DNA from 2 places in the Nocardia sp. NPDC050408 genome. Region 1 is predicted to be linked to the other one. Evidence: riboswitches for the same ligand, from Rfam matches in the RefSeq annotation. Region 1 holds a riboswitch; the other holds the start of a gene.
The links. Region 1 has a riboswitch for S-adenosylmethionine ahead of ACIBJI_RS31630 (aminotransferase class V-fold PLP-dependent enzyme). Riboswitches for the same ligand answer to the same signal wherever they lie in the genome.

Region 1 (15,650 bases):
GCCAGATCCGTCGAATGGTGATCACCCGTCGAAGATAACAACCGTGACCAGTGGCGTTCAAGGAATTTTCTGCTGGGGCCGGGCGCCGTTGACCAGCCCCAGCAGAGGTTCGGGTCAGCCCGCGGCGGCCGTGCGTGGGTTGGCGCGCTGGACCACGTCGGCGAGCAGGGTATTGAAGCGGTCGGCGGCCTCGATATTGCCGAGGTGGCCGGTCGGCCAGACCTGGTAGTCGGCGAGATGACCCGCTTCGGACAGGGCCTCGACGATCGGGCGGGACATGCGTTCGGGCAGCAGGTGATCCTCCGCGCCCGCGATGACCGTGGTCGGCACCGTCAGGTGCTTCGCGGCGTCGCCCAGGTCCAGGCTGCCGATGGCGGCGGCGTGCAGGCCGCGGGTGAGCGGGCGACACGAGCGGACGATGCCGAGCGCGAAGTCAACCTCGTCACGGGTGGCGGGCTTGGACATCACCCGGGCCTTGAAGACCGCGCTGACCGGCCAGCCGCCCGGCAGCGGAATCGGCGCGCTGAGTGCGGTTTCCGCGATAACGAGCGGCACGCGGACGCTGGCCCCGAGTACGGTCAACGGCCGCTTGGCCACCATGAGCGGCTTGTTGAACAGCGGCAGCAGATCGGTTTCGTAGCGGATATCGCTGGCCGCGGTGTTAGCCATGACGACGGCGCAGGCGCGTCGAGTGACCTGTTCCGGATAGCGAGATGCCCACGCCTGCAAGGTGATTCCACCCATGCTGTGCCCGACGAGGACGGCGCGCTTGCCGAGTGGGACAGCTGCCTCGAGCACGGCTTCGAGGTCGTCGGCCAGCGTCTGTGCGCCCGGGCCGGTGCTGCCGAGGGTGCTCTCGCCGTGGCCGCGCTGATCGTAGGCGAGCACGCGGTAGCGGTCGGCGAAGGCGTTGATCTGCGGATTCCAGTACTCGATGCAGCAGCTCCAGCCGTGGATCAAGACGATGACATCGCCGTCGGCGGGACCGTAGGCATGGACCCTGAGTTTGGCCCCGTCCACGGTGGTTACCGGGATTATCTCGGGGGTGGCGGCGGGCTTGTTGAGCGACGCGGTCCGGTATGTCCGGGACCGAAGTCCGGCACGGTAGGCGGCGGTCAACGGTTCGTCTCCGCGCACTTCAGCCAGCGTCCTCATCGACTTGACCAGCATTTGAGCACTCCTTTGTGTCTGCCGCCACAGTACAGTGCAAGCTGAGTGCTTGCTACTGCTAGCGCTCCCAGTGGCGGAATCCTGGCTCTATCGGGTGGATACCCGAAATTAGGTCGGCCAATAGTCTGTCGTGAAGAAACATGAGCACGAGCCGCTTCTTCTTGGATATCGCCGGTGCCCGAGCCGCCCGTTACCCACGCCGTCGTGCCCTGTCGCCCCCAATCGCGGTCCGACCCACGGTCGCCGGTTCTCGGGCGTCGACGACGGGTGCAGCTGGCGCCAGCCTGCGGCGGCCGAAGCTCGGCTGGAGGCGAGGAAGCCGGCGATAACCTCGGGCATCACCAGGCGGACCGGATCGTCCGGGTGGAAATCTCCGGGACATCGCGGCGATTGGGAGCGCGAACGAAAACGACCACGGATGAACGGTCTCCGGCGTCCATTTCGACCGCGACCGAGCCGGAGAAATCGCTGTCCGGCGTACCAGCGGTCCACCGTGTAGCGGGGACGAGCTGTGGCGGGGGTGGGGCGGCCGCGGCTACCGTTGGTGCTTGTGGAGATGAGGCATGCGGTATCGGTCGCACATCAAGGACCGGAACAGCCGAGGCGTATCGGGCTGCGCGCCATGGGGTGGCCGCTGGTGGCGGCGGGCGTCGGTATCGGAGTCGCGACCCTGCTGCATTTCCGCGATCCGCACGGCGAAGGCTCCTACGGAATCTGCCCGGTGTACGCGCTGACGGGGTTGTATTGCCCCGGCTGCGGCGGCATGCGCGGCATGCACAATCTGACCGACGGCCGAATTCTCGATGCGGTACACAGCAATCTGCTCGTGCTGCCGCTGGTGCTGGCCTTCGTGCTGTGGATCGGTGACTGGTCGATCCGCGCCTGGCGCGGCGAACGGATGCGACTACCTCGGATCAGCCGCACCACGATGTGGCTTTTCTTCGCGCTGCTCATCGGGTATTCGGTGCTGCGAAATACGCCGTGGGGGACCTGGCTCACGCCGGTCTAGCCGTTTTTCAGGAAGGCTTCATATATGAGTGATTCGTTGAAGGAACGCGTGCGGGCGAAACTATTGCGCCAGCTCGAAGAGGACGGCATCCGGGACCAAGAGCAGGACGACCCGCGCGAGATCTCGGTCGGTGCCGATCTGGACGCACTCGACAGCGTCGCCGAAGACGATCCGCTGGTCGAAGAACTCGCGGCGCGCTACCTGGTTTTCTAACGCGAGGTCGAATTAGCCTGCCCACCGGAGGGCGGCAATTGCGGCAGCGGCTCGGAAAGCAACCATGCGTCCCACAGCGACCGTAGCGGCACCAGACTGTAATGGCCGGCCAGATCGGTGAACTCCTCGGTGCTCACCGACGCGTGCCGATAGCGAATCGTCCACTCGCGCAATAGATCCCAGAAGGCAAGCTCCCCGATCTCCAACCGCAGCGCATGCAGGGTGAGCGCGCCGCGCTTGTAGACGCGATCGTCGAACATGCGCTGCGTGCCCGGATCACCCACGATGATGTCCTGCGGCTGCCGGAACAGATTGTGCCGGGCAGCGCGCGCCAGCTGATCGGCGGTCGGCCCGCCCGCTGCCTCCGACCAGATCCACTCGGCATAGCAGGCGAAGCCCTCGTGCAGCCAGATATCACGCCATTGCCGGATGGTCAGGCTATTGCCGAACCACTGGTGCGCGAGTTCATGTGCGACCAGGCGTTCCGCGCCGCGGCGGCCGTCGCAGTGGTTGGCGCCGAAGATGGAAATGCCCTGCGCTTCGATCGGGATCTCCAGCTCGTCATCGGTGATCACGACGGTGTAGGCCTCGAACGGGTATGGGCCGAACTTCTCGGTGAACAGCTCCATCATCTTCGGCTGGCGCTCGAAGTCGTGTTCGAAATTCGCGCGCAGTCGCGGCGGGACCACGGCCTGCATCGGCACCGAACCGCGCGGGCTGCCGATGCGGTGTTTGCGGTACGGCCCGATTTGTATGGTGGCCAGATAGCTCGACATCGGTTCGGGCTGTTCGTAGACCCAGGTGGTCTGGCTGGCCTTGGTCTGCTTGCGCAGCAGGGTGCCGTTGGCCAGCGCGTAGTACGGGGTGTCGGTGGTTATCGAAATCCGGTAGCTGGCTTTGGAACTCGGGTGATCGTCACAGGGGAACCAGGATGCGGCGCCATTGGGCTGACTGGCGACCAAGGCACCCTCGGTCAGTTCCTCCCAGCCGACCTCGCCCCACGGCCCGCGCACCGGCTTCGGTATGCCCGCGTACTGGATGACCAGGCCGAGTACCCCGCCCGCCGGAATCCGCTGCTGCGGGGTGATCACGAGTTTGCCGTGTTGATGGGTGTACTTCGCGGCCTTGCTCCCGTTGACGAAGACCTTGGCGACGGTGAGCGACTGGGACAGGTCGAATGCGAAACGCTCTCGGACGGCGGTAGTCACCGCGGTGATCTCGGCGCGGCCCGCCAGTCGGTTGCTGGCGAGCTTGTAGGTCAGCTCCAGTTCGTACCGCGATACCCGATAGCCGCGATTTCCGTTCTGCGGTAGGTATTCGTCGATGGGCTCTTCGTAGAACTTGGCCCGCATCAGCTGGCCGCTCCGGCCTCGCTCGGCCTCGGCACCGGACTGGACCACGGCGCGATCGGATTGCCCCACCAGCGGGTGGACGGCGGCACGGTGTCACCGCGCATGACCAGCGAGGCAGGGCCGATGGTCGCGCCGGCGCCGATGCTCGCGGCGGGCAGGGCGACGCAGTGCGGTCCGAGGGTAGCGCCCGCGTCCAGGATCACGGTGTCCATGGCCATGATTCGATCGTGGAAAAGGTGGGTCTGCACCACGCAGCCGCGTTCCACGGTCGCGCCGTCACCGAGTGTCACCAGGTCCGCCTCCGGTAGCCAATAGGACTCGCACCATACCCCGCGGCCGATCTTGGCGCCGAGTCCACGAAGCCACAGATTCAGTACGGGGGTGCCGGTCGCGGCGCGCGCGAACCACGGCGCGGCAACGGTTTCGACGAAGGTGTCGGCAACCTCGTTGCGCCATACGAACGAACTCCACAGCGGATGCTCCTCGGCGCGAATTCGCCCGACAAGCAACCACTTCGCGGTGACCGCACTTGCCCCCGCGATCGCACCGGCGGCCATCAGCACCAGACCGCAGAGCAGTCCGGCGACAAAGTATCCGGCCGATTCCGCGATCCAGGCCAGCGTGAACAGCACGCCGAGGCCGATGGCGAAGGTCACGAGCACCGGGAGCAGTCGGCAGGTTTCCACGATGCCGCGGAACACCTTCAGCCGCAGCGGTGGCTCGAAGGTGCGTTCGGTATCGCCGGTTTCGGAGGCGCGGCGCAGTCGCACCGGGGGGCTGCCGAGCCAGGACGAACCGGCCTTGGCCTTGGACGGTGCCGCCGAAAGCACCGCGACCAGGCCGTTTTTCGGCACTCGTCGACCGGGTGCGGTCATACCGGAATTGCCGAGGAAGGCGCGCTTGCCGACCTTCGCATCACCGATGTGCAGCCAGCCGCCGCCGAGTTCGTAGCTGGCGATCATGGTGTCGTCGGCGAGGAATGCACCGTCGGCGACCGTGGTGAATTTCGGTAGCAGCAGCACCGTGGACGCCTCGACGCTCTTACCGACCTTCGCGCCGAGCAGGCGCAGCCACACCGGGGTCAGCAGGCTGGCGTAGAGCGGGAACAGGAAGGTGCGCGCCGAATCCAGCAGCCGCTCGGTGGCCCAGGCCTGCCAGCCGACCCGGCTGCGGACGGGATGATGTCCTTCGATGAGTCCAATGCTGAGCAGCCGGACTGCGATGAGGGTGGCCACGGTGTAGACGGCGAGGCTGAGCAGCGTTGCGACGGGCAGGATGGCGAAACCCTCTGCGAGTGCACCCGCGAGTGTGCGGGCATCGCGAATGAACCAGGCAATGAATGCACCGCCCGCGGCCAAACCGAGAATGGGCATGGCCGCCAATGCCATCGAGGTCACGCCGAAAATCGCGACCCAGTGCGCGGCCCTCGCGGGAGTGTGTGCCGGCCAACGATGCTGGGCCTTACCGACTTTCGTGGCGGGCGAGCCGGCCCACTCCTGTTCGGCCTTCACCTTGCCCGATACCGACGATCCGGCCGCGATCTCCGCATTCTTGCCGATTTTGCTGCCGGGTAACAGGATCGAGCGCGCACCGATCACCGCGCCCGCACCAATGGTGATCGGGCCGATGTGCACCACATCGCCATCGATCCAGTAGCCCGACAGGTCGACCTCGGGCTCGACACTGCAGCCGTCGCCGAGTTCGAGCATGCCGGTGACCGGCGGCAGGCTATGCAGATCGACGCCCTTGCCGATCTTCGCGCCGAGTGCCCGCGCGAAGGGCACCATCCACGGTGCACCGGAGAGACTCTCCGCACCGCTGGCCTCCGAGAGCCGGACCGCCGCCCACAGTCGTAGGTGTTCCGATCCGCCGCGCGCGTAACTGCCGGGCCGCACGCCGCGCAGCAGAATCCGAGCGCCGCTCGCGCAGATCACCATGCGACCGGGCGGTGAGATGAAGATCAGGAAGGCGACCAGCGTCCACCACCAGGACAGATGCGGCAGCCAGGGCAGCGAGCCGGACCAGCCCGCGATATTGCCGACGATGGCCAACCAGGTGAGCCACTGTAGGCCGGTGAGCGTGGTGAGCGGGACGGTGGCCAACACCTGGGCCCATTGGGCGCGCAGTGGCGTCGGGCGCACGATCCGTTCCTCGACAGCGGCGCTCGGCGAGGTCTCATCGAGCAGTTCGGCCAGCGCGCCGAGACGTGGATGGTCGTAGAGATCGGCGACGGTAATGCGCGGATAACGTTCGCGCAGTGCGGTGACCAGCTGTGCCGCCGAGAGCGAGCCGCCGCCGAGGTCGAAGAAGTCGATATCCGGACCGGTGACCTCGGCACCCAGGATCGAATCCCACAGTCCGGCAATCCATTGCTCGGTTTCGGTGAGTTCGCCGGTCACGGTGTCGGTTTCGGAGGTGTTCGGCAGCGGCCACGGCAGGGCATCGCGGTCGACCTTGCCCGAGGTGCGGGTGGGCAGGTCCGAGACGATGGCGAGTCGGGGAACCAGCGGTGCCGGAAGTTGTTCGGCGAGTTGAGCTCTCGCGGCCCTGAGGTCGAAATCGGGTGCGGTGCCGGTCAGGTAGCCCAGCAGGACTTTGTTGCCCGCCTTGGTGGTTCGGATCGCGGCCGCGGCCCCGGTGACGCCGGGTAGGTGCTGTAGGGCATTGTCGAGTTCGCCGAGTTCGATGCGGCGGCCGCCGAGTTTGATCTGATCGTCGGCGCGGCCGAGGAAGATGAGACCAGCGCTGTCTTTGCGCACCAGATCGCCGCTTCGGTAGGCGCGGTCCCAACCGAGTGACGGTAGTGGAGCGTATTTTTCGGCGTCCTTGGCCGGATCGAGGTAGCGGGCCAGGCCGACTCCGCCGATCACGAGTTCACCGGATTCGCCCTCGTCCACCGGGTTTCCGGCGGCGTCGACAACGGCCAGATCCCAGCCGTGCAGCGGCAGTCCGATCCGGACCGGGAAGCTGCCGTCCAGCAGTGCCGCACAAGCAACGACTGTCGCCTCGGTGGGGCCGTAGGTATTCCAGACCTCACGTTCGGTATCTGATTCGCGGCGTTCGCGGGGCCCTATGTGGTCACGCTCCGCTACCTCCTCCGGGCCCGGCGCTCGCGCCGCGGGGCTTCCGGCAAGGCGTTCGGCGAGTTCGGGCGGTACCGCCTCGCCGCCGAAGATCAGCAGCCGGACCGGCTCGAGTGCCTCGGCGGGCCAGGTCGCGGCAAGGGTGGGGACCGTCGAGACGACGCTGATTTCGTGTCGGACCAGCCAGGGACCGAGATCCGCGCCGGTGCGGACCAGGGCGCGCGGTGCCGGGACCAGGCAGGCGCCATTGCGCCAGGCCAGCCACATTTCCTCACACGAAGCATCGAAGGCGACCGAGAGTCCGGCCAGGACCCGGTCGTCCGGACCGATCGGGGCATCCGGCAGGAACAGGCGCGCTTCCGCGTCGACGAAGGCGGCGGCATTGCGGTGGGTGACGGCGACGCCCTTCGGGGTTCCGGTGGATCCGGAGGTGAAGATGATCCAGGCATCGTCGTTGGGTGTGGGACGAACGGTCGATGCCTCGCGGGACTCGGGCCGTTCGACGGCTATCGGCTCGATGCCTGCCGCGGTCACGATCGCGGTGACGCGGGCCTCACCGAAGACGAGTCGGGCGCGTTCCTCCGGGTCATCGGCGTCCACCGGGACGTAGGCCGCACCGGCGAAAAGAATGGCCAGAATAGTGACGTAAAGCTCATGTGTGCCGGACGGCAGGCGCACGCCGACGCGGTCGCCGGGGCGCACACCCGCCGCGGTCAAGCGCACGACTCCGGCGTCGATTTCGGTCAGCAATTCGGTGTAGCTGAGCACTACCCGACCGTCATCGATGGCGGGCGCCTCCGGATGGGCCGCCGCGGTGCTGTTCAGGATGTCGACAAGGGTCCTGGCCTGCGGCGCGAGTGCGCCGCACAGCAAGGGATCGGGTGTGCGGAGCCCGTTCACGGGGTCCGTGCCCGCCGCGGTGTCGACCTGCGGCCGCAGCATCACGTCGTGCCCACCTCTCATAGACCTGCCTAGCGCTTCCTCGTTGTTGTTTCACAGCAGGGTTACCAGTGGGCAAACGCCACGGTGACCAACTTTCTACGGTACCTGCGCCCTATCGCCTCAAACCTCTTCGCCGAGCGCCTTCAGCGCCAGGCGGTGCAGCGTGCGCCGCTCGTCCTCGTCGAGTCGGTACAGCACCCGCTCGGCGGCCTTTTCGATGAGCTCATCGGTCTTGCGGCGCTCGGCGCGCCCGGACTGGGTGATAGACAGCCGGTATTTGCGCCGGTCCATCGAATCGCGGGTGCGGATGACGAATCCGGCCTCCTCCAGGCCGTCGATGAGCCGGACCACCTCGCTGCGGTCGATGCCGAGAGCGGTGGAGACCTGCTGCTGGGACAGATCGTCGAACTCCTCCAGGCAGACCAGCACCCAGTGTTCGCGCAATGACGTGCCCATCTCGGCGTGAACGGCCTTGTGCAGCTTGCCGAGCGCGTACGTCGGGAAGCGGAGCAGGCCGCGAGGGTAAATGTGGTCAGCGGGCATTCGGTAATTATATCTATTGTTGAGGTGCCAGATTGTTGATAACCTCCGCAATCTAGGTTGTCTACAAATAGCGGAGGATCCATGTCGGATACTCGAACGGCCGTCGCCGCCACCGCACCCGCACTCGAACCCATTCCCGCGCGGGTATGGCGGGTGGCCGGTGTGGTGGTCTTCGGCGCCGTCATGAGCATGTTGGACACGTCGCTGGTGAATATCGGGCTGAACTCGATCGCGACGGATCTCGGTGCGGCACTGGACAGTGCCCAGTGGATCGCGAGCGGCTATCTGCTCGCACTCGCCGTCACGCTGCCGCTGTGCGGTTGGCTGGGGCGGCAGTTCGGAATGGACCGGGTCTGGTTGACCGCGCTCGCCGGGTTCACGGTGACATCCGGACTGTGTGCGCTGGCTCCGAATATCGGCTGGCTCATCGGTTTTCGGATCGCGCAGGGCCTGACGGCGGGGCTATTGGTGCCCGCTGGGCAGACGCTGCTCGGTCAGGTCGCGGGACCGCAGCGGCTGGGCCGGGTGATGAGTGTGGTCGGTATCGCGGTGGTCGCCGCACCCGCGATCGGGCCGACCATCGGCGGTGTCATGCTGGCGAATCTGGATTGGGAGTGGTTGTTCCTGATCAATATCCCGTTCGGGCTGGTGGCGTTCGTGCTGGGGCGTCGGGTATTGCCGCGGGCGCAGGCGTCGGGCAACGGCGGCAGATTCGATGCCATCGGGTTCGCATTGATCGGGGTCGGGCTATCGGCGTTGGTTTATGGACTGGGTGAATTCGGTAGTCGCGGTAGCATTTCCGCGCCGACGGTGTCGGTGTCGGTGGTGGTCGGGGTGCTGGCGCTCGGGCTGTTCGTGGCACGGTCGGTGCGCGGTGGGCGCCTGCTCGATGTGGGACTGTTCCGGCATCCGGTATTCGCGACGGCGAATGTGGCGAATTCCTTCGCCGGTGCGTCACTTTTCGGGTCAATGCTGTTGCTGCCGTTGTACTTTCAGGTACTGCATCATGACGGTCTCATCGCGACGGGGTTGCTGCTCATGTCCTTCGGGATCGGTGGCATCATCGCGCTGCCCGTCGGCGGTCGGTTGACAGATCGGTACGGCGGGGGAGTGGTCGCGGTGGTCGGCAGTGCGGTAACCGTAGCGGTCACGGTGCCGTTCGCGCTCGGCGATGCCTCTATGAATCCTGTTGTCGTACAGGTACTTCTGTTGATCCGCGGCATGGCGACCGGCTTGACCGGGGTGCCGATCGTCGCCGCGGCTTACGCCTCGGCGCGGCCCGAGCAGTTGCCCGATGCGGCAGCGTTCGTGAATATTCTGCAGCGGGTCGGCGGGTCGATCGGAGCGGCATTGCTCGCGGTGGTGCTGTACCGTGCGGCCGATGCCGGATTGTCGGTGGATGCCGGATTCCGGCAGGCGTTCTGGTGGCTCACCGCCGCCTCCGTCATTTCGTTGGTAGCGTCGCTATTGCTGTGGCGCAAGGAGATTCAGCCTAAGCTGTGATGCTGTGCGCCGGGTCGGTGGATATCCGGCCCGGCGCGTTACGCGGCCGAGGCGGCGGTCCCGATGCCGAGCGTGGCGAGGATGGCCGCGCTGATCTGCTCGAGCCGATCGCGAACCCGGGGGCGCCGCAACATGGCAACCGCCCGGGACGCCAGCAGGGCCAGCAGGATCATTTCGACGGCGGCAATGGAGCATTCGATGGCCCCGAGCGCGAGGGTGTTCAAAAACGTGACATCGGTGAGGAATTGCGGCAGTACCGCCAGATAGAACAGTCCGACCTTCGGGTTGAACATGCACGACACCAAGCCAGCGGCGAATGCTGAGCGAATCGAGGTCGGAGCCTGTGTGGCCGACTGTCCGGACGTCGCGGCGGTGTCTTGCCTGCGGTGATCGATCAGCGCCCGAATTCCCAAGTACACCAAATAGATTCCGCCGATGACCTTGAGCGTCCGGTAGGCCGTCGCGGATTGCTCCAGCAGTGCGGCGACGCCGGCCGCGACCACGACTGCCCACACGATCCCGCCCAGTGCCGAGCCGATCGCCGCGGCGATGCCGGGTCGCGCGTCCACGATCGAGAATCGCAGCACCAGGAACGAATCCGGGCCGGGCGTAATCGACAGCAGGATGCACAGGCCGACAAAGCTGAGCAACAGGGAGAGCGTCACCTCTCGATCAGACCGCACATCACTCGGCATTGCAAGGTTATTTATTCTACTGCATGTGTATGCAGCCAAGACGCGGTTGACAGGGCGGTGGGACATCTGCCAATCTCGGTTCAGGTCATGAGTACCAGCGTCAAGCCCCGGCTAGCTGGTCGGCAACCCTCCTCCGCGGTGGGGTGCTCCGGGTGACGACCGGGCCGCAGCCCGACCGGGTGCGGCAAGCGCGGACTCGGATGATCACCGGATTTCGGGTCCCAAAGCCGATGGGATTTTGTGATGACCGCTGTAATCGATCAGAGCTGTGCCGCCCTCGCCCGGGTCTCCGGCGACGACCTCCAGGTGCCGCTCGTACAGGGCGGAAAGACCACCTACGCGAATTTCGACTATGCCGCAAGCGCACCGGCATTGGCGCAGGTCACCGATCGGGTGCAGCAGTTGCTGCCGTTCTACGCGAGCGTGCACCGAGGTGCCGGTTACGCTTCGCGGATCTCCACCGAGTGCTATGAGGCCGCGCGCGGTTCGGTCACCCGGTTCCTCGACGCCGCCGACGACCAGGTCGTGGTGTTCACCCGCAACACCACCGATTCGCTGAATCTGCTCGCCGCCTGCGTACCCGGCGACACCGTGGTGCTGGATATCGAACATCATGCGAACTTCCTGCCCTGGACCCGCCACGGCCGTCGCGTCGTCAAGGCCGCGGCGACCGTCGACGAGACGATCCGCCAGCTGATCGCCGAATTGTGCAGTAAGCCAGCCGCATTGCTCGCGGTGACCGGTGCTTCCAATGTGACCGGTGAGGTGCTGCCGCTCGAGCGCCTGGCCACCATCGCACACCAGTGCGGTGCCCGTATCCTGGTAGATGCCGCGCAGCTGGCACCGCACCGTCGAATCAGTCTGCGCTCCACCGGAATCGACTACCTCGCTTTTTCCGGCCACAAGCTCTACGCACCGTTCGGCGCTGGAGTGCTTGTCGGACGCCGGGATTGGCTCGATGCCGCCGAACCGTATCTGGCGGGCGGCGGTGCGGTCCGCGAGGTCACCACCACCAATGCGGAATGGGCGGCCGCGCCGCAGCGTCACGAGGCCGGTTCGCCGAATGTCCTGGGTGCGGCCGCACTCGCCGCCGCATGTGACGCGCTGTGCGCGATCGATCCGAAAACCCTTGCCGTGCACGAGCGACGGCTCGCTGATCGCCTGCGCGCCGGGCTGTCCGAAATTCCCGGTGTCAACCTGCTGCGCATCTGGGACGACAGCCCCGACACCGTCGGCATTGTCGCCTTCACCCTGGACGGATTCATCCCCGGCCACGTCGCGGCCTACCTCTCCGCCGAACACGGAATCGGCATTCGCGACGGCCGCTTCTGCGCCCACCCGCTGCTCGAGCGCCTAGGCCTCGACGGTGCCCTGCGCGCCAGCATCGGCCTCGGCACCAGCTCCGACGATGTGGATCGGCTGGTCGAGGCCATCGCGACTCTGGTCGACAAGGGTGCGTCGTGGAATTACGCCAGCACCGACGGAGTTTGGAATCCGACACCCGAGACCCGCCCCTTCGCCCGCCCCGATTCCACAGATGGTGCCGCGCCCTGCTCGATCGGCTGATCGGATCCCCCTCGGACTTCGCAGCGTTGCCGGGCAGGCGAATCCGCCCGGCCGCGCTCAGTCTTCGAGCGAGGTCGGGCGGTAGTAGCGGCCGCGGTAGTAGAGCAGCGGAGCGGCGCTGGGCTGTTCGTCGGTTCTGTCGTGGACCCGGGTGACCAACCCGACGACGAAGGTGTGATCGCCGATGGGGATCAGCTGTTGGATGGTGGCGCGGATCCAGATGGGCGTGCCGTGCAGCACGGGCTCGCCGGTGTCCAGGGTGGTCCAAAGTGAGCGATCGCTGAAGCGTTGATCGGCGGTGCGGGCGAAGCGCTTGGCCAGCTCGTGCTGATGTTCGCCGAGGAAATGGATCACCACGGAGTCGGCCGCCTGCAATGCCGTCAGGCTCGACGAAGTGTGGGCGATATTGAAGGAGATCAACGGGGGTTCGAGGGACAACGAGGCGAAGGAGGTCGCGGTGAAGCCGACCGGGCCGTTCGCGGAGCCCAGGGTGACAACGGTGACGCCCGCCGGATAGTGCCGCATGGAAGCGCGGTACAGCTCGGCGGTGATACCGCTCAGATCATCGGGAATCTGGATATCCGTAGCGGGGGGTCGAGCTTCGGTCACAGCTGCGCCTCGCTAGCGCTCGGCTGCGCTGCGACCGTTGGTGCGGTGTTGATGGTTCGCGCGCTCACATGACGAAACTACGCCGTGTGCCGGTGTGGCGTTCAATCCACATCAATGGGTAGCCCGGCGGTGATGCGCACGAGTTCGCGAAACGAGGTGCGGAACACGGTATTCGGATGTCCGCCCGCGGCCCAGACCTCCCGGTGTGTGGACAGCGCGTTATCCACCCAGGTCGGCAGGTTGGTGGGATGGCCGACGGGTGCGATGCCGCCGATGGGCTGACCGGTCACTTCCTGCACCATCTCGGCGGGCGCGCGGGTGAGTTTGCCTTCCAGCCGTTCGCCGGTGCGCCCGAGGTCGACCTGGTGTGCGCCGGAAACCAGCAGCAGCACCGGATCATCATCCAGGAGGAACACCAGTGATTTCGTGATGGCGCCCACATCGATGCCGAGTGCACGTGCGGCATCGGCGGCGGTGGGCGTGGGGGCGGGCTGAGTGACGATGACACCATGGTGGCCGCGCGCGATCAGGGTATCCGCGACCCGGCATGCGACTGGTGGAAGCGACCTGCGCATGGAACCAGAGTAGAGCGATTGCGGGCAGTGTGCCGGTTTAGTTCTCAGTCAGTGGTCGGATAGCCAGGCGGGAGAACCACTGCGGCGCACCGGCTTTGCACAGCATTTGCAGGCAGTACGGACTGGTCTGCTGGCCGGGGCACTTCTGCTTTACGCTATACGAATGACTGATTGGCAGGCTTTCGCCGTCGAAACCAAGGATCACATCGGCCAGGTCACGCTGACCGGCCCCGGCAAGGGCAATGCTATGGGTCCGGATTTCTGGCGGGAGCTGCCGGAGATCTTCCGGGAACTGGATGCCGATCCCGAGGTTCGTGCGATTGTGCTCACCGGTTCCGGGAAACATTTCTCCTACGGACTGGACCTGCCCGCGATGGCCGGGACCTTCGGTCCGTTGATGGCGGATAAAGCGTTGGCCGCGCCGCGTACCGACTTCCTCTATGAGGTGCGCCGGATGCAGGCCGCGGTGACCGCGGTGGCCGATTGCCGCAAGCCGGTCATCGCCGCGGTCTCCGGCTGGTGCATCGGCGGCGGGCTGGACCTGATCGCCGCCGCGGATATCCGCTACGCGAGCGCGGATGCGAAGTTCAGCCTGCGCGAGGCGAAGGTCGCGATCGTCGCCGATATCGGCTCGCTGCACCGGCTGCCCGGCATTATCGGCGAGGGGCATCTGCGCGAACTCGCCTACACCGGTAAGGACATCGACGCGGCGCGTGCCGAGAAGATCGGCCTGGTCAACGACGTATTCGCCGATCAGGAGGCGACGCTGGACGCGGCGCATGCCATCGCGCGCGAGATTGCCGCGAATCCGCCGCTGGTGGTGCAGGGTGCCAAGGATGTGCTCGAGCAGCGCACCAAGGACCAGGTGGCGGCCGGGCTGCGCTATGTCTCGGCGTGGAACTCCGCATTCCTGCCGTCGGAGGATCTCACCGAGGCCATCCAGTCGGTGTTCGAGAAGCGAGCTCCGGAGTTCAAGGGCCGGTAAAGGCCGGTTATTCACTTGCCCTAGCCTTTGGTCCGCGCACATACTTGTATCACGCAACTAATTGATTGACGCAAGTAAAGGTGCGAGTCGGGTGGATGAGGACGAGCTGTCGGTCGACGCGATCGCGATGCAGCTCACCCGGCTGCAACGGATCCGGGAGCGGACCGCGGCGCAAATGCGGAGCAAGGACGGCGTGGATCCAGCGGCGTTCGCGGTCCTGTTCCGGCTGCTCTGTGACGGACCGATGCGTTCGGGCGCGCTCGCCGAGGCGGTGCATTCGGACGCGTCGACGGTCAGTCGGCATGTCGCCCACCTCGTCGACCGACATTTGGTGGAACGGCAAGCCGATCGCAACGACGGCCGCGCCACCGTGCTCGTCGTCACCGAACGAGGCCGCGAGATCGCCGAGCGGATACGCAGGCGCAGGCGCGAGAACCTGACCCGGGTGATGGCGGCCTGGACTCCGCAGGACCGTGCCGCATTCGCCGAACTGCTGCGGCAGTTCGTCGACGACTTCGAGCGGGCCAAGCCCGCGATGGTCGCGGCAATCCGCCAGGACCAGCACCAATTCGACCTCGATACGGAGAACGATTCGTGACCGCACCGGCCACCGTGGCGGAGCCCACGGGTTTCACCCACAGACAGATCCTGACCATCATGAGTGGTCTGCTGCTCGGCATGCTGCTCGCGGCGTTGGACCAGACGATCGTCTCCACCGCGATCCGCACCATCGCCGATGATCTCGACGGCTATTCGATGCAGGCGTGGGCGACCACCGCCTACTTGATCACCGCGACGCTCGCGACACCGCTGTACGGCAAGTTGTCCGACATGTTCGGCCGCAAGCCCTTCTTCATGGCCGCGATCTCGATCTTCGTGGTCGGTTCGCTGCTGTGCACGATGGCGCAGTCGATGTACGAGCTCGCGGCGTTCCGCGCATTCCAGGGACTCGGTGCGGGCGGCTTGATGTCGCTGGCGCTGACCATCCTCGGCGATATCGTCAGCCCGCGTGAACGCGCCAAGTATCAGGGCTACTTCCTCGCGGTATTCGGCACCTCCAGTGTGATCGGCCCGGTGCTCGGCGGTGTGCTGGCCGGACAGGACAGCATCCTCGGGATCAGCGGCTGGCGCTGGGTCTTCCTCGTCAACGTGCCGATCGGCCTGATCGCGCTCGGCGTCGTCTCCAAGGTGCTCAAGCTGCCGAAGCGGCCGCATTCCACCGACCGGGTCGACTGGTGGGGTGTGCTCGTGCTGGCGATCGGCCTGGTGCCGCTGCTCATCGTTGCCGAACAGGGTCGCGAATGGGGTTGGGGCAGTGGACGTTCCATCCTCTGTTATGTGATCGGACTGCTCGGTGTCATCGGTTTCGTGCTGGTCGAGAAGTCGATGAAGGATAAGGCGCTGA
Region 2 (15,650 bases), on a different contig from region 1:
CCGCGGGTGCGAGCGGGCAGGTGGCGAAATCGGTGAAGGCGCAGGGCAGATTGGCCGCCCGGTTGAAATCGAGACCGACGGTGCCACGGGCGTCGGGTGCCTCGACGGCCAGCGAGCGGGCCGCAGGGTAGGTGGTGACGCCGCTGGTGGCATCGGTGAACAGCACCCGCAGGTTGGTCGGCTCGCCGAAGGCGATGACGCGCTCGGTGACCTCGCCGATGGTGAATTCGATGGTGCCCGAGGCGGTGTGGTGATGTTCGAGCCCGTCGACGACGGCTCCGGTGGTGATCGTGCGCGGCTCGTCGAACGGCTCGAAGCGGCCTTCGACCACCCAGCGCGGGTCCGGGGCATAGGTCGGGATGCCCTCGAAACTCAGCAATGTCGGTGCGGCCGGGTCGTGCACGCGCACGGCGTAGAGGCCGCTGCGCCGAATCACCTCGAGCACTCGATTCTCGTGCAGCACCTCGAGTCCCGGCGCGCCTTCGGCCGGTATGACGATCTGTACGCCCGCGATGTCGCTGCCCTCGAACCGCAGGCGGTCGGCGGGCCGGGCGGTGATGAACACCTTGTCGTCGGTGACCCACCAGGTGCCGGGAATGTCGGGCATGCGCTCGGGTTGGTCGGTGAGCCAATGCAATCCGGTCAGGCTCAGGAAGCCGAGCGGATCACGCAACTGGTCTTGCCTGGCGTGATGCCAATGCGCCCACTCGGTTTCGAAAAGACTGGTGATGCTGGTCGTCATGACGCTCTGACTCCTTCGAGTGTGCGGTTGTGGTGGGGATGGCGTAGTCGGGTGCCGGTCATCAGGCCGCCCCCGGTGTGGCGACGTGCGGTGTGGGAATGGCCGACAGCAGTTCGCGGGTGTACTCGTGCTGCGGGTTGTCGAAAATGTCGGCGGTGGAGCCGGATTCGACAATGCGACCGTCGCGCATGACCGCGACGCGGTCGCTGATGCGGCGCACCACGGCGAGGTCGTGGGAGATGAACAGGTAGCTCAGTCCGAGTTCGGTTTGCAGGCGGTCCAGCAGTTCCAGGATCTGGGCCTGGACGGAGGCGTCGAGAGCCGAGACCGGTTCGTCCAGTACGAGCAGGTCCGGGTGCAGGGCCAGCGCGCGGGCGATGGCGACGCGTTGGCGTTGTCCGCCGGACAGTTCCGCCGGGCGGCGCTGTGCGAAGTTCTCCGGCAGCGCGACCTGGCCGAGCAGTTCACGCACCCGCTCCTGTCTGGCCTTGCGATCGCCGACGGCATAGGCCCGCAGCGGTTCCTCGATGATCGAGCCGACTCGCCAGCGCGGATCCAGTGAGCCGTAGGGATTTTGGTAGACCACCTGGAAGCGCTGGCGCAGGTCGCGCAACCGTCCACCTTTCACCGCGGTCATGTCCTGCCCGTCGAACGTAATCGCGCCGCTGTCCGGTTCGGTGAGCCGCAAGGCGATTCGCGCCGTAGTCGACTTGCCGGAGCCGGATTCGCCTACCAGCGAGAGGGTTTCGCCGCGACCGAGTTCGAATCCGACGCCCGCCACCGCGGTGACCGAACCACCGGCCGGTGCGCGGAAGCGCTTGTGCACATCCCGCACGGTGAGCAACGGCGGACCGGCGCTCGTGCGCGGTGTGCGGAACCCGTCGAACGGGGCCAGACTCGGTGAGGCGGCGAGCAGGCGCTTCGTGTACGGATGACGTGGTTCGGTGAGCACCGTCGCGGTTGGACCGGTTTCGACGATCTCCCCGCCGCTCAGCACAATGATCCGATCGGCCCGCTCGGCGGCGATCGCGAGATCGTGGGTGATCAGCAGTACCGCTGTGCCGCGCGCCGCCGTCTGCGCGGCGAGTTTGTCGAGTACCCGTCGCGCTACCGTGGCGTCGAGCGCACTGGTCGGCTCGTCGGCGATCACCAGATCCGGTCCGGCGATGATCGCCGCCGCGATCAGCACCCGCTGCCGCTGGCCACCGGACAGTTCGTGCGGATATTGCGCCGCCCGCAACTCCGGCACGTCCAGTCCGGCATCCGAGAGCAATTCGATCGCTCGCGTGGCCGCATCGCGACGATCGGCGAGTCCGTGCACGAGCAGCGCTTCGGCGACCTGATCACCCACGCGCCGCACCGGATTCAGCGAAAGTCCTGGATCCTGCGGTACGAATCCGATCCGCGCACCGCGAATCCGTCGCAGCGCCCGCTCGGATCCGGTATCCACCGTCTCCCCGTCGAAGGTGATGGTCCCGCCGGTGATCTCGGCATTGGGGCCGAGCAATCCGATCACCGATTGCGCGAGAGTCGACTTACCGGAACCGGATTCACCGACCAGCGCGACAACCTCGCCGCGTACGACGGTGAGGGATACGCCGCTGAGTGCGGCGACGTCGCCGCTGTCGGAGGCGTAGCGCACGTGCAGGCCGTCGATGCGCAACAGTGCCGCTGCGGACCCATTCGGTCCATTCGTGACGTCGCGGACTTGCGGCGTGCCGTCCGTCGGATCGGCGGACGTGCTGCGCTTACTCATGCGCTGTGACTCCTTCCTACGGCGCGGCCGAGACGTTGTGCGGAGAGGACGACGACGATGATCACCAGGCCGGGCAGGGTGGTCATCCACCATGCCGTGGCGAGGAAATTGCGTCCCTCTGAAATCAGTGAGCCCCATTCGGGGGTGGGGGGTTTCGCGCCGTAGCCGAGGAAGCTCAGCGCCGAGACCGATAGCACCGCCATACCGAATTCGACCGCGGCCAAGGCGAGTACCGGCTGATACGAGTTCGGCAGGACGTGCCTGGCCAGCACCGTGTACCAGCGGACCCCGCCAGCGTGCGCCGCCTCCACATACGGTGCCTGTCGCACTCGAAGCACCTCCGAGCGCATGACCCGCGCGAAGTTGGCGATCAGCGAAACGCCAACCGCGATGGCCACATTGCGGGTGCCGAAGCCGAGCGCGGTGACCAGCGCAAGGGACAGCAGCAGCGACGGAATCGATAGCAGCACATCGACGAACCGCATGATGACGGTGTCGACCGAGCCGCCGATCGATCCCGACAGCAGCCCGAGTATCGATCCGGCGATCAGGGCGATGGCGACCGCGGACAGGGTTGCGGTGAGCGAGAGTCCTGCGCCGTGCACCATCCGGGTATACAGATCGCGCCCGAGATTGTCGGTGCCGAACCAGTGTCGGGCACTGGGCCCCTGGAACTTCTGCGCGGGCACTCCGGTCAGCGGGTCACCACTGGCGAAAACCGAAGGGAACAGCGCCCAGCCGAGCGCCAGCACCGCGACGGCACCGGACAGAATCACTACGACATTGCCGCGCAACGACTTCCACTGCAGTGCTGGCCGACGCAGTCCGGGCAGTGCGACCCGGCGCGACTCATCGGCGACATCAACCATGGTCGGTCACCCGCTGTCGCAGATCGGGCCTCGGCGCGAAGCCATAGCCGCTGATGAGCCTGGGCGGCAGTGAGAGTACGGCGTTATCACGCGCCGCTTCGAGGGATAGCTCAGGCATGGACGACCACCTCTTCCGGGATTTCATTCGAGTCGGTCTCGGAATCGGTTGCCGCACGGCGGGATCGACCGGCGATGCGCGGGTCGAGCAGTGGATACAGCAGGTCAACGGCCAGATTCACGGTGACGAAGACCGTCGAGGTGAGCAGCACAATGCCCTGCACCACCGGAATGTCCTGGGCCAGTACCGAGGTCTGGGTGAGCCGGCCCACGCCCTGACGGGCGAAAACGGTCTCCACCACTACGGAACCGGCGAGCATATTGCCGACCAGCACACCGGCAATGGTGAAGGTCGGCACGCTGGCCGGACGCAGCACATGCTTGCGCAGCACCCACCCGCGCGAGCCCCCTTTGGCCAGTGCCACATCGACGAACGGCTGACGCCAAGTCGACGCCAGCCCAGCGGCGAGCACTTGGGCCAGCACCGCCCCGATTGGTATCGCGAGAGTGAGCGCGGGCAGCACCGTGCCCTTGAAACCGTGTCCGCCGAAGGCCGGGGCGAGCCGCCAGTGGAACGAGAACAGTTGCAGCAGTAGTAGTCCGGTCCAGAAGGTCGGCACCGAAACCCCGAGGGAGGGCAGCGAGCTGAGCGCGTCACGCAACCACGGGCGGCGAGCATAGGTCGCGGCGAAAGCCACACTCACTCCGCCGAGCACCGCGAAAAGCAGTGCCAGCCCCGCCAATCCGAGCGTATTGGGCAGTGCGTCACCCAGCGCGGTGGCGACCGGCTGGCCGGTGGCAATGGAGTGGCCGAGGTCGCCGGTCAGTGCGTGCGTCAGCGCGGTCCAATACTGTTCCCAGAGTGGACGATCCAGTCCGTAGCGGGCCTGCAGTTCAGCGATCGCCGCCTTGTCGATCGGGGTGCCCGCACCTGCACCGTCGGCCGCGATGGAGACCGGGTCGGCGGGTAGCAGGTAGAGCACCACGAACGAGATGGTGAAGGCCGCCCACAGCACCCATATCGCCTGCAGGACCCGTACAACCACATACCGAGCCATGACTACCGCCCGCTCAACCAGGTGTCGAAGAACTGCAGCCGGGCGGACGCCTCGAACTCGAGCTCTTGTACGTTCTGCGCCGCACCGATCGCCTGTGACAGTTCGACGGTAGGAATCCACAGCCCCGCATCGAGTACGGCCTGTTGCGCGGTGCGGATCAATGCGGTGCGTGCGGCGGTATCCGAGGCGCTCAGCTGACCGTCGAGCAGATCATCCAGCGCCGGGATGCGTTCACGGGCATTGAGATTGCGGCCGTCGACACTGAAAGAGGTGCGCAGGATGTCACCGTCGGCACGGGTGGTGTTGTAGTAGGTGGTGTCGAAATCCTTGACGTTCTGCCGAGCCGTGCTCTCCGGACCCGACACCAGATCCAGCTTCAGCTCGACACCCACCTGGCGCAGCTGCTGCTGCACCAGTTCCAGGATGGCCTGATTGCCCGCGAACGCCTGACTGAACAGCACCGAGAAGGACAGGCGCTCACCATTCTTCGCGCGGATACCATCACCGCCCGGCGTCCAGCCCGCCTGGTCCAGAATGCTGCGCGCCTTGGCCGGGTCATAGCTCAGCCGGGCCGAAAGATCTTGATACCCGGGTGTAGTGCTGGCCAATGTACTGGTGGCGGGCTTGAACTGCGGTCCGAGTACGGTGTCCACCAGCTGTTTGCGGTCGATCGCGGGCAGCAGCGCCTGGCGCACCGCGACATCGCGCAGCGGTCCGCGCGTGACATTGGTCTGGAAGCCGAACGGCACACCGGGATTAGCGGTGCTCAGCACCCGTCCGTTCGCGGCCTCGATCTGCGGTGCGTCCTGCGGCAGCGCATCGCTGACGGCGTCGAGCTGACCGGAGATGAGACTGCCAGTGCGGACTCCGGATTCGGGCACCACCGTGAACTCGATCTTGTCCAGATAGGCCTCGCCCTGATGGGTGAAGACCGCCGAACCCCAGCGGTATCCGGCACGTTTGGCCAGGGTCGCCGAGGCGTCCTGGCGCCAGGACGCGTAGGTGAACGGTCCGCTGCCGACATTGTCGCCCAGGCAGCGCTGATCGGCGGGTTCGGCCGTGGTGACATCACCCTGAATGCCGAGCTGCGCGGTCGAGGACGCCTGCAGGAACTGGGCATTGGGCTTGCTGAATTCGACCCGCGCGGTCAGCTTGTCTACCGCGGTGGTGCCGACGTAATTGGTGAGGTAGCTGGAGCCGAGCGGTGCCTTGACCCCGCCCAGTTTGATCACCGAATCGAAGGTGTTGCGCACCGAATCCGCGGTGAGCGGGGTGCCGTCGCTGAAGGTGACACCGTCGGCGAGATGGAAGGTGATCACCTTGGCGTCTGGGGAGATCTCCCAGCTCTTGGCCAGCCACGGCTTGATCTCACCGGTCTTGGGATCCTGATCGGTCAGCGAATCCACGATCTGGCGGGTCACATACAGCGTCTGATTGGTACCGGACTGTGCCGGATCCGAGCAGGTCGGCGCCTGAGAGAGGCCGTAGCGCAGAGTGCCGCCCGGCTGTGGCGGGCCCGCGTCGGCGCCGCCGGTGGCCGAATCACTGCCGCAGGCGGCCAGACTCGCGGCCGCGGTGACGGCGGCGGCCACCGCCGCGATTCGGTGTCGGGAACGGATCACTGTGGTACTCCAGATGTTTCGGTGCGGACGAGTTCGCCGCGGGAATCGATGTCGTAGTCGGTGCGACGTGCGGTGGCGCGGCCGTTGGGCGCGGTGGCCAGTGGTCGGCTCGGAATGCGTCGGCGCAGTTCGGGTGCGACCTCGGCCTGGAAGAGTTCGAGGCCGGCGTGATGTTGCGACTCGCTGCGGCCGTCGCGTTCGGCGGACAGGTGGATCACCTCGTGCCCGAAGGCCTCGTGCTGGCGACCGACCTTGTCGATCACCTGCTGCGGGCTGCCCACCAGCGCCGAACTGCGCGCGACGAAATCGTCGAGTGTCTCGAATACGATCGGCAGACCGAGCTTGCGCGCCAATGCCAGTCGAGCCTCGAAAATCGGGCGGTATACATCGAGGGCTTCCTGTGACGTGCGCGCCACATGGAATCCCGCGGTGCCCGCGCCGACCAGGGCCTCGGCCGGATCGTGTCCGTAGTGCTCCCAGCGCTCCCGATAGTGGCGCACCAGTTCGGCATACGGTTCGATCGGATTGGTGACATTCGCCGAGAACAGCGGATCACCGTGGCGCGCGGCGAGTTCCACCGAATCGCGGCTGGTCGCGCTGCCGTGCCAGATGCGAATGCGCGGTTGCCAGGGCCGCGGCAGCGCCTTGGCCTCGACCAGTTCCGGCCGGAACCGGCCCGCCCAGGTCACGGTGTCGCTGTCCCACAGCGCCCGGAACAGCTCATAGCCTTCGCGATTGCGATCCCACTGGTCCTCGGCGGTGACGTGGTACAGCTTCGCCTGCGCCGCACCGTTGCCCTTGCCGATGATCAGTTCGAGGCGGCCGCCGGAGAGATTGTCCAGCGTCGAATAGTCCTCGAACGCGCGTACCGGATCCAACAGACTCAGCGTGGTGACGGCGGTGAACAGACTGATCCGCGAGGTGACCGCGGCGATATGGGACAGGATCACCGGCGGCGCGGCCGAGAGGAACGGATCCTCGTGCCGCTCACCGACGGCGAATCCGTCGTAGCCGAGCTCCTCGGCGATGCGGGCCTGGGCGATGACGTCGAGCAGTCGTTCCCTGGTCTCGGGCAGCCGACCGGTATTCGGATCCGGCACCCGGGTGACGAGGGTGAACAGCAGGAACTTCATGTGATCACGACTTCTTCGGTAGGCCGGGCGGATTGATCCGCGAGCTCGGCACGGTCTCGGTCCGCAACCCCCAGCGATCGATGACCTGCTGGTAGGTGCCCGTCTGGATGGCGTTGTTGACGGCCTTGTTGATGGGGCCGATCAGCCCGTTGTCCTTCTTGGTGAGCACACCGATCTCGCCCTGCAATGCGTCACCGGCGCCGGAGAAGGTCGCGACGATCTTGGTCTGATTCGCGGTGGTGCTGTGATAGATCGCGGACGGGTTCGGTCCGATATATCCATCGAGGCGCTGCGAGGCCAGCGCCAGGTAATAGTCGGTTACCTGCTGGAAGTAGGCGATATCGATCGGGGGCAGGCCCTCGGCGATATTCTGCTCGTTCCACTTGACCAGCAGCTGCTCCTGATTGGTGCCGCTGCCCACGCCGATCCGCTTGCCCGCCAGGCTCTTACGATCGGAATACTCCAGCTTGCTCTGCTTGGGGATCTCCAGCGCGACGGTGTCATTGCGGTAGGTGGCGAAGTCGTACTTCTCCTTGCGCTCCTCGGTCACGGTGACGTTGGAGATGAATACATCGGCCTCGCCGGAATCGACCCGCACGAAGTTCTGCGACCAATCGGCCACCTGTGCAACGAGTTTCAGTCCGAGGATATCGGCGATGAGCGAGGCGAAATCCACCTCGGACCCGACGATGGTCTTGTCGTCGGTGGCGTAGAACCGCAATGGCGGTGCAGCACCACCGGATCCGGTGACGACCAGCGTCCCGCGGTCCCGGATGGCCTGCGGTAGTTCGGCGGCAATGGCGTCGACCCTGGGCGCGTGGATCCGGCCGGACTGGCCGGGGGAGAGGTCGAAGGTGATCGAACCGGCGGGCTGTGCGGAGTTTTCCGCGTCCGGATCGGTGCCGCAGCCGGTGGCCAGCAAGGCGACCGCGGCGGCCAGGCCGACCAGGGCAGAGAGCTTCATCGAATACCTGTTCATCGGGGAGCGCGCACCGCGCTCAACGGACTCGGGACAGAAATGCGCGGGTGCGCGGGTGTTGCGGGTTGTCGAGTACGGCGGCGGGCGGACCTTGTTCGACGATCACGCCGCCGTCGAGGAATACGACGGTGTCGGCGACTTCACGGGCGAAACCGATTTCATGGGTGACGATCACCAGCGCGGTCCCACCATCGGCGAGATCGCGGATCACATCGAGGACCTCACCCACCAGCTCTGGATCCAGTGCGGAGGTGGGTTCGTCGAAGAGGATCACCGGCGGTCGCAGCGCCAATGCCCGCGCGATGGCCACGCGCTGCTGTTGTCCGCCGGACAGCCGCCGCGGATAGGCATCGGTCAGTTCGCCGATGCCGACCCGCTCGAGCAATTCCCGCGCCTCGGCCTCGATTTCCGCACGCGGGCGACGTTGCGCGGAAATCGGTGCGAGCGTGACATTGTCGAGCACCGTCAGATGCGGGAAGAGATTGAACTGCTGGAAGACGAAGCCGATATGCGAGCGCTGCTTGCGCACTTCGCGGTCCGACAGCGCGTGCAACTTATTGCGGCGCAGCCGATATCCGATCAATTCACCGTCGATATGCACGGTGCCCGCATCCAGCGACTCCAGGTGGTTGACCACCCGCAGCAGCGTCGACTTGCCGGAGCCGGACGGTCCGATCACGGTGACCACCTCACCGGCTCGTACGGTCAGGTCGATGCCGGCCAGCACCTCGGTGTTGCCGTAGGACTTACGCACCCCGCGCACCTCTACCGCAGGAGCCAGGGCCACCGGCGCGCTCATCGAGTCGCCCCGCGCGGTGCGGCGGAACCGATTTCGGCGATCTCGCGCAGCCTGCGCCACACCTGCTGCGCCGGTGTCGGTGGCGGCGTGCGGTGCGCGCCCTTGGCGTAGTGGCGTTCGATATAGAACTGCACCACCGACAGAATCGTGGTCAGCACGATGTACCAAACGGTGGCGACCATGAGCAGTGGCACTACCCGGCCGCTGCGACCGTAGATCACCTGGACCTGGTAGAAGAGTTCCGCGATCGCCATGACCGACACGATCGAGGTGCCCTTGAACAGGCTGATGACCTCATTGGTCGCATTCGGCAGAATCGAGCGCATGGCCTGCGGGGCGATGACCGTGCGGAACTGGCGCACCCGGGGAATACCCAGCGCCGCAGCTGCTTCCAGCTGCCCGGGATCGACCGAAATGTATCCGGCCCGGATGATCTCGGCCGCATACGCCGCCTGATGCAGTGCGAGTCCGATGACGGCCGCGGTGAAGCCGCTGATCACTCCGTTCACCTCGAAGGTGAGAAAGGAAGGGCCGAACGGGATTCCGAGCGAGAGCGTCTGGTACAGGTAGGCGATGTTGAACCAGAACAGCAGCTGCACGATCAGCGGAATCGAGCGGAAGGCCCAGATGTAGACCCACGAGATCACCCGCAGCACCGGATTATTCGACAGCCGGGCGATCGCCAATGCCGTACCGATCAGGAATCCCAGTGCCGTACCCCACAGGGTCAGCTCCAAGGTGACCTTCAGCGCTGACAGCACCGATTTCGCGGTGAAGTATTTGGCGAATGTCGACCAATCCCAGCCGGGGTTGGTGGCCAGTCCGTGGATGAACTGGGCCAGCAGCACGAGCGCGATGGCGCTGACCACCCAGCGCCACGGGTGCCAGGACCTGGCGATCGCCGGTGCGTCAGTGGCGCTTACGGTAGCAGTGGGTGCACCCGATGCCGTGGCATCGGGTGCGTGGGCACCCGGTATCGGTACATCTGATACCGGATCGGATGCGACGGACGCGCTCATGATTTCGGTTCCTCCATCGTTCCCGGCGGAAGCACCCGCACCCGGTTGCCCGGGGGGTTGCTGCGACGTCGACGAGCCAGGTCTCTCGGTCGCTCTGGATGGTGTGTCCGACGCCGAGCACGGGTCGGTCAATGGGTCTAGCCGAAATATCATGCGAAGCAGGCGAAGTCCGGCACAAGGGTACGAATCAGCGTGAGCGCAGACCTTGTTTGCATGGCCATGAGCAGGCACTATTGGCTCGGTCGCACAGTGGATCGTGGCATTTCGGACGCCGTTCTTCGCGTGCTTTCCGTCCGGATTGCACACCTGCTGGTTGCCGCGACGGCGCGCGGCACGAACGTGTCGCTCGTCGAAATAGACACTGTTGCGAAGGTTTGCCGGAGTAGTCTCGGACCTCGATTCGTGCCCGACGATGAGGAGGCCTGTCGTGACCCTGCTGCGCCGTCTGACCACGCTAACCGCCATCGCGACCGGTACGGTCGCGCTGACTCTCGCCGCCCCCGGCATCGCCGCCGCGGGTCCGGCGCCGATGCCCGCGTCACCCGTTCCGGCCGCGACCGCACCGTCCGCCCAGGCCGCGCCGGGTGATTTGTTCGCCGCTTACCGAGACGTCGTCGAGGCGTTGCGGACCTTCGGTGTCGACCCGTTCCTGTACCCGGCGCTCGCGCCGTTCTGCTCCGACACCAGCTCACTCGGTCTGGTCCCCGCGGTCGCGGGTGCGGTGCCCGGCCCGTGGCCCAAAACCACGGTGGCGATTCCGGGGCTCGACCCGACCGCCGTCAAGGCGGGCCAAGTCATGTTCACCTTCGTCCCCTACGGCCTGCGCCCGGACGGCACGAATGCCACGGGCATGAATGTCGCCTGGGTCAACCTCGCCAATGGCCGCAGCGGCATCACCGCCATGGGATCGATCTCCGATGTGGTCCGCAAGATGGTGCCCACCGAAATCCCGACCGAGATAAGGCCACTGGCCGAACGTGCCATCCAGGATCTCTTCGCCGCATTCCCGGTCGGCGGGGTGCGCGCGGTCCCGGTCGACACCGGATCCGGCACGGTACTCGCCGCGGTTTTCGGAACCGTCGACAACGGCACCAAGTCCTGCTTCTTCCTCCCGACGGTCGGACTCACCTCAGTAAACTGAGCCGGATCAAGATCAGGTGGACCTGAGGGCGGGGGCTCTCGGGCGATGCCGCCACAGATTCCACGTGATCTTGATCAGCGGGTGGGCGCTAGGGGGCGGGACTTCCAGGTCAGGAGGTTGGTGCGGTGGGCGTGGCGGGAGCGGGTCCAAAGGCGGAGGTAGGCGTCGATGGAGATCGGGTGTGCTAGACCCGCGAGGATGTCTGTGCGGGTCGTGGTGCCGCGTTCCAGTGAGCGTGCGAGCAGGCGGCTGGCGACCGCCGCGCCGTAGCCGATGAGACCGGCGGTGCGTACGGAGCCTCGACCGCCGATCGCGGCCAGTGGGGGCACCCAGTAGGCCAGTGTCGCAACAGCTCCCACCGCCGTGCCGCCGATCGCCGTTCCGCCGTAGGCGGACCACAGCCAGCGGTTGTAACCGGTCTCCAGTTCGGCCGCGCCACGGTACATTCGGGTGCTCGCCGCTGGGCCTGCCACGACCAGCGCGGTCCGGCGACCCGAACGACGTAGTGCGCGAGCGATATCCAGGTCCTCGGTAGGGCTCGCGGCGACCGCGGTGTGACCGCCGATGGCGTGGTAGGCGGTGGCATCGAACACCAGGAACTGGCCGCAGGCGACGGCGGTCGAGGGGCGCAGGCTGCGATTGGCTGCCGCGATCGGCAGGCTGGCCGCCCACGACCAGCACAGCAGCGGCTGCACCAGCGCCTCGGCCAGCGACTCTGTCACTTGGTACGGCCACGGTGACAACAATGTGGCCCGGCTGCGCCGCAATTCGGTGGTCGCGGCAGCTATCGCATTCGGTGCCAATCGCACATCGGCGTCGAGAAAGACCAGCACCGTGGCCTCGGCCAGCTCGGCGAGTCGCGCGCAGGCGGCGGCCTTCCCGGTCCATCCGGGTGCGGGTTCGGCCTCGGAGCGGAACACCGTGAAGCGCGAATCGCCCGCAATCGCGTCGAGCGCAGCCGCTTCGGTCCCGTCCGAGGACGCATCGTCGAGAATCAGCACCCGCAGTCGCGGCACACCCACTTGACCGCGGAGATCATCGATCAGCCCGGGTAGTCGCGCTGCCTCGTCGCGAGCCGGGATACACACCGTGACCGGCTCGATCACCGTATTCGGTCCGGTCGACAGCCTGCGCACCGTCACGCGGTTGAATAACGCGGTTCCGCAACCGAACAGCGCGATACCCGCGCCCGTCCACGCGGCGATCGCCGCGCCCGTACGCAGGGTTCGCGTCAGCGGCGGGTCAGTGAACGCCACAGGTTGCTCGGTGAGAAGTCGCTCTCGGGTGCGCCGGGCGGCGTCGGGTTGCGGTCCATATAGGCGATGGCGGCGATAATGGCGGCGACAGCGAGAGTGATACCGCCGACTATGCCCGCCCAGCCCGCGAAGGAGCGGGTATTCGGGTCCGCGTAGCTGACCTCGGCGCGCATGGTGGAAACATCGCCGGGCGGCAGTTTCCAGGAGACGGTGGAGTCGTCCTCGCGATTGCCGTTGGTCTTGGCGACGCGGGCCGGGAAAGCCACCGTGAACTGCACATCCGAACCGTGCGGCGGAACGGATTTCAGATCGACCCGGCCATTGAGGCTGACCAGATCGCCGGTGCGCTGGAACGACAGGTTGAACATGCCCTGGGTCTGATCGGAGAGCGCGCCGAGTTGGCCGACCTCACCGAAGGACAGATCCTCGAAGAACACCTTGCTGCCGACATAGCCATCCTGGCTGTACGGCTCGACCCGCACCTTCGCGGCCAGCGAATCGGGCGCCTTCAACTGCGGGCCCTTGTCATTGGCGTCCGCGGGCACCACCGCGGCCACGATCCGACCGGAGACCCGGTCATTGGACGACACACCCATCGACACCTGAACCCGCAGGCAGCCCACGAGCATGGGCACCAACATTGCGGCCAGCAGTACTGCCGCGGCCGCCCGCGCTGCGGGCCGGGGCGAACGCGGCGGTAGAACCGGTGTGTCGGGCATCGCGGTGAGAGGACTCGGCTGCACGGCACACATCGTGCCAGGCGCTCGCCCCGAATTGCCACGCGACGGGCGCAACGCACGCCGACCGAAGTGTCGGACAGGTGGTATCCGCATCGCTTCACCCCCGCCGGGCCAGGACCGACCGCACCAGTAGCGGTGTGCCGAGCACCCCCAGCCCGACACATCCGTACCAGGCCGAATACGGCAGATCGAGGAACACCGCGTGCGCGAGCGTCGACCCGAGCCAGGTCCACATGAACACCGCCGCCGGCACCACCGCGTCTGCCGAGATCGGGGATACCGGACCTCGGGATTCGTGCTCCGGACTGGTCGGGTCAGGCGTTCCCAACTCCAGCGCCAGTGTGCCAGCCTCCGCCGCATCGGGGGCTGCCGCCGGTGTCTGCGCTGTCGTTGGCAGGCGCTCTGCCGCGGGCGTAAACGTATTCGCATTTCCCGTCCCCACGACGCGATCCAAGCCGGTCAGCAGCAAGGCCATCACCAGCGCCAACGCGAACCACCCCAGATAGTTGGTGTACGGAATCTCGGCGAGTCCAGGCAACCCCCGACCGGCGGCACACCAAGTCCACTGTCCGTCCGCCACCATCTGCGGATCGAGGAACAGATCCCAACCGACGGCCCCGACCGCGGTCAAAACAACTCGCCCGGCCCAACGTCGAGTCAACAACCCGGCAACCATCCACACCGGATACAGCCCACCGGTCCAGGCCAGCGCGACCACCAACGGCACCGCCGCCACCGCGGGCCCCAATCTGCCGTCGGCATACTCATAACAACCGAATGGGAACCCCGTCGCGGTACCAACGATTTCGGCAACCAGTCCGAGCCCCGAGACAATCACCACGAACCCCGAGGCGTACCTGATGCCGCGCGTCGCGACCGCGTGCACCACCGCCGTCCCCGCCGACAGCAGCACGACCAGCACGGTCACCAGGTCGCGAGCGTCGCCCGAGGCAAGCGGATAACTGATCTGCACGAGCACGAGCAGCACCGCGGGAACCGTCGGCGCTAGCAACCGCGGCGTCCATCGAAAGGCGGCAGTCGACCGCGGAGGCCGACTCGCGCCGGGCCGACTTGCCAGGTTCTTGTCAGCACCGCTGACGTCGGAATCTGTTGGGCTGGCGGGCTCGGGTCTTCCGGTGGTTTCCAGGTTCGTCGGAGCCTGGGTGTTGGTGTCCGTTGCCCCGGAGGGATTGGCCCGCCCGGAGGTCTCCGGACTCGCTGTACCAGGGATTTCCGTCCTCGGCGTGGGTTGCTCGCGCGGCTTCGGCACGACTGGTCCGGTCGGCTCCGTCATCGCCTGCGCAGCAGGGGAAACCGGTTGCGCTGTCGATCGCGCAGCAGCAGCTGTGCCGCGCTGCGCCCGCTCGCACCGGACACCCCACCACCCGGATGCGTCGAAGCCCCGGTGAGATACAACCCGGGCGCGCCGGGTACCCGCTGCCCGGACAGCTCCGGCAGCGGCCGCCACAGCATCATCTGATCCAGCGACATCTCCACGTGCATCACATTTCCGCCGCGCAACCCGAGCTCGCGCTCCAGGTCGACAGGTGTCTGCACATACCGCCGCAGCACACTCGCCCCGAACCCCGGTGCGTAGGAGTCGACTTCGGCGATGATCCGATCGGCCTCCGACTTCGCGTGCGCGGCCCAGTCACTGCCGTCGGCCAACTCGTACGGATGCCACTGCGCCCACAGTGAGAGCTGATGCTCACCTGCCGGGGCGATGCTCGGATCCAGCGCACTGAAACTCATGGCCAGCACTACCGGACGCGGTGGCAAGTCACCGGCCAGCGCCGCACCGTGCGCCCGGCGCAGCTGCCGTCGATCGGAGACGAGAAACTGCAGACCATTGGCGGATTCGGCGGTCGAGCTATCGGGATACTGCGGCAGCGCGGAGGTCGCGAGTCGTACCACCATGCCGATACCGGGCCCGACCCGGATCCGCCGCTGCCACTCGTCGAGCACCGCACCGTCGAATCCGCCGTCCCGCAGCAGATCCAGCGTGGTGAGCACGTGGGTGCCCGCGATCACGGTTTCCGCATGCAAATTTCGGCCCGACATTGTGCGCACCTGCCAGCCGTTACCGACCTGCCGCAGCTCGGTGACCGCATCACCCGCCGACACCACACCGCCGTCGGCGCGCAGCCGCGCGACCAGCGCCGTTGTCAGCGCCCCACTTCCCCCCACCGCCCGTCCCGGCGGCAACGTATGCATCAGTGCGGCGAATCCGACCATCGGTGCGGTCCCCGGCTCGGACATCGGCGGCCCGGACTGCGCACCGAACCAGGCCAGCGACGCCTTGAGCCGTTCATCGTCGAAGTAGCTGTCCAGTAGGGCATCACCGGTCTGCAGGAACTCCCGTGACAACGCACTTCCGCCATCGCGCGCGTCGAGCCCCCAGAACGAACGCAGCAGCCGACCCGGCGTGGGCGTACCGCCGAACGCGCGCATCACTCGCGCCGACCGCGGCCCCCAGACC

Region 2: another riboswitch for S-adenosylmethionine. It lies ahead of ACIBJI_RS39755 (amino acid ABC transporter permease); the one in region 1 lies ahead of ACIBJI_RS31630 (aminotransferase class V-fold PLP-dependent enzyme).

What each region holds. Positions count from the first base shown of each region.
Region 1 covers NZ_JBITIL010000015.1:57,966-73,615, forward strand. Annotated here, with positions in the region: gene ACIBJI_RS31590 (alpha/beta fold hydrolase) at 115-1,170, opposite strand; gene ACIBJI_RS31595 (DUF2752 domain-containing protein) at 1,727-2,179, shown strand; gene ACIBJI_RS31600 (hypothetical protein) at 2,204-2,392, shown strand; gene ACIBJI_RS31605 (M1 family metallopeptidase) at 2,389-3,744, opposite strand; gene ACIBJI_RS31610 (Pls/PosA family non-ribosomal peptide synthetase) at 3,744-7,769, opposite strand; gene ACIBJI_RS31615 (MarR family transcriptional regulator) at 7,890-8,312, opposite strand; gene ACIBJI_RS31620 (DHA2 family efflux MFS transporter permease subunit) at 8,394-9,815, shown strand; gene ACIBJI_RS31625 (LysE family translocator) at 9,854-10,480, opposite strand; SAM riboswitch class IV at 10,594-10,707, shown strand; gene ACIBJI_RS31630 (aminotransferase class V-fold PLP-dependent enzyme) at 10,754-12,076, shown strand; gene ACIBJI_RS31635 (flavin reductase family protein) at 12,134-12,685, opposite strand; gene ACIBJI_RS31640 (YbaK/EbsC family protein) at 12,787-13,260, opposite strand; gene ACIBJI_RS31645 (crotonase/enoyl-CoA hydratase family protein) at 13,424-14,245, shown strand; gene ACIBJI_RS31650 (MarR family transcriptional regulator) at 14,337-14,843, shown strand; gene ACIBJI_RS31655 (MDR family MFS transporter) at 14,903-15,650, shown strand, end outside.
Region 2 covers NZ_JBITIL010000030.1:25,711-41,360, forward strand. Annotated here, with positions in the region: gene ACIBJI_RS39710 (DUF1684 domain-containing protein) at 1-742, opposite strand, end outside; gene ACIBJI_RS39715 (ABC transporter ATP-binding protein) at 804-2,498, opposite strand; gene ACIBJI_RS39720 (ABC transporter permease) at 2,495-3,367, opposite strand; gene ACIBJI_RS39725 (hypothetical protein) at 3,360-3,485, opposite strand; gene ACIBJI_RS39730 (ABC transporter permease) at 3,478-4,482, opposite strand; gene ACIBJI_RS39735 (ABC transporter substrate-binding protein) at 4,485-6,104, opposite strand; gene ACIBJI_RS39740 (LLM class flavin-dependent oxidoreductase) at 6,101-7,237, opposite strand; gene ACIBJI_RS39745 (ABC transporter substrate-binding protein) at 7,242-8,216, opposite strand; gene ACIBJI_RS39750 (amino acid ABC transporter ATP-binding protein) at 8,236-9,015, opposite strand; gene ACIBJI_RS39755 (amino acid ABC transporter permease) at 9,012-10,034, opposite strand; SAM riboswitch class I at 10,045-10,139, opposite strand; gene ACIBJI_RS39760 (hypothetical protein) at 10,462-11,175, shown strand; gene ACIBJI_RS39765 (glycosyltransferase) at 11,250-12,431, opposite strand; gene ACIBJI_RS39770 (LppM family (lipo)protein) at 12,407-13,183, opposite strand; gene ACIBJI_RS39775 (carotenoid biosynthesis protein) at 13,269-14,159, opposite strand; gene ACIBJI_RS39780 (NAD(P)/FAD-dependent oxidoreductase) at 14,462-15,650, opposite strand, start outside.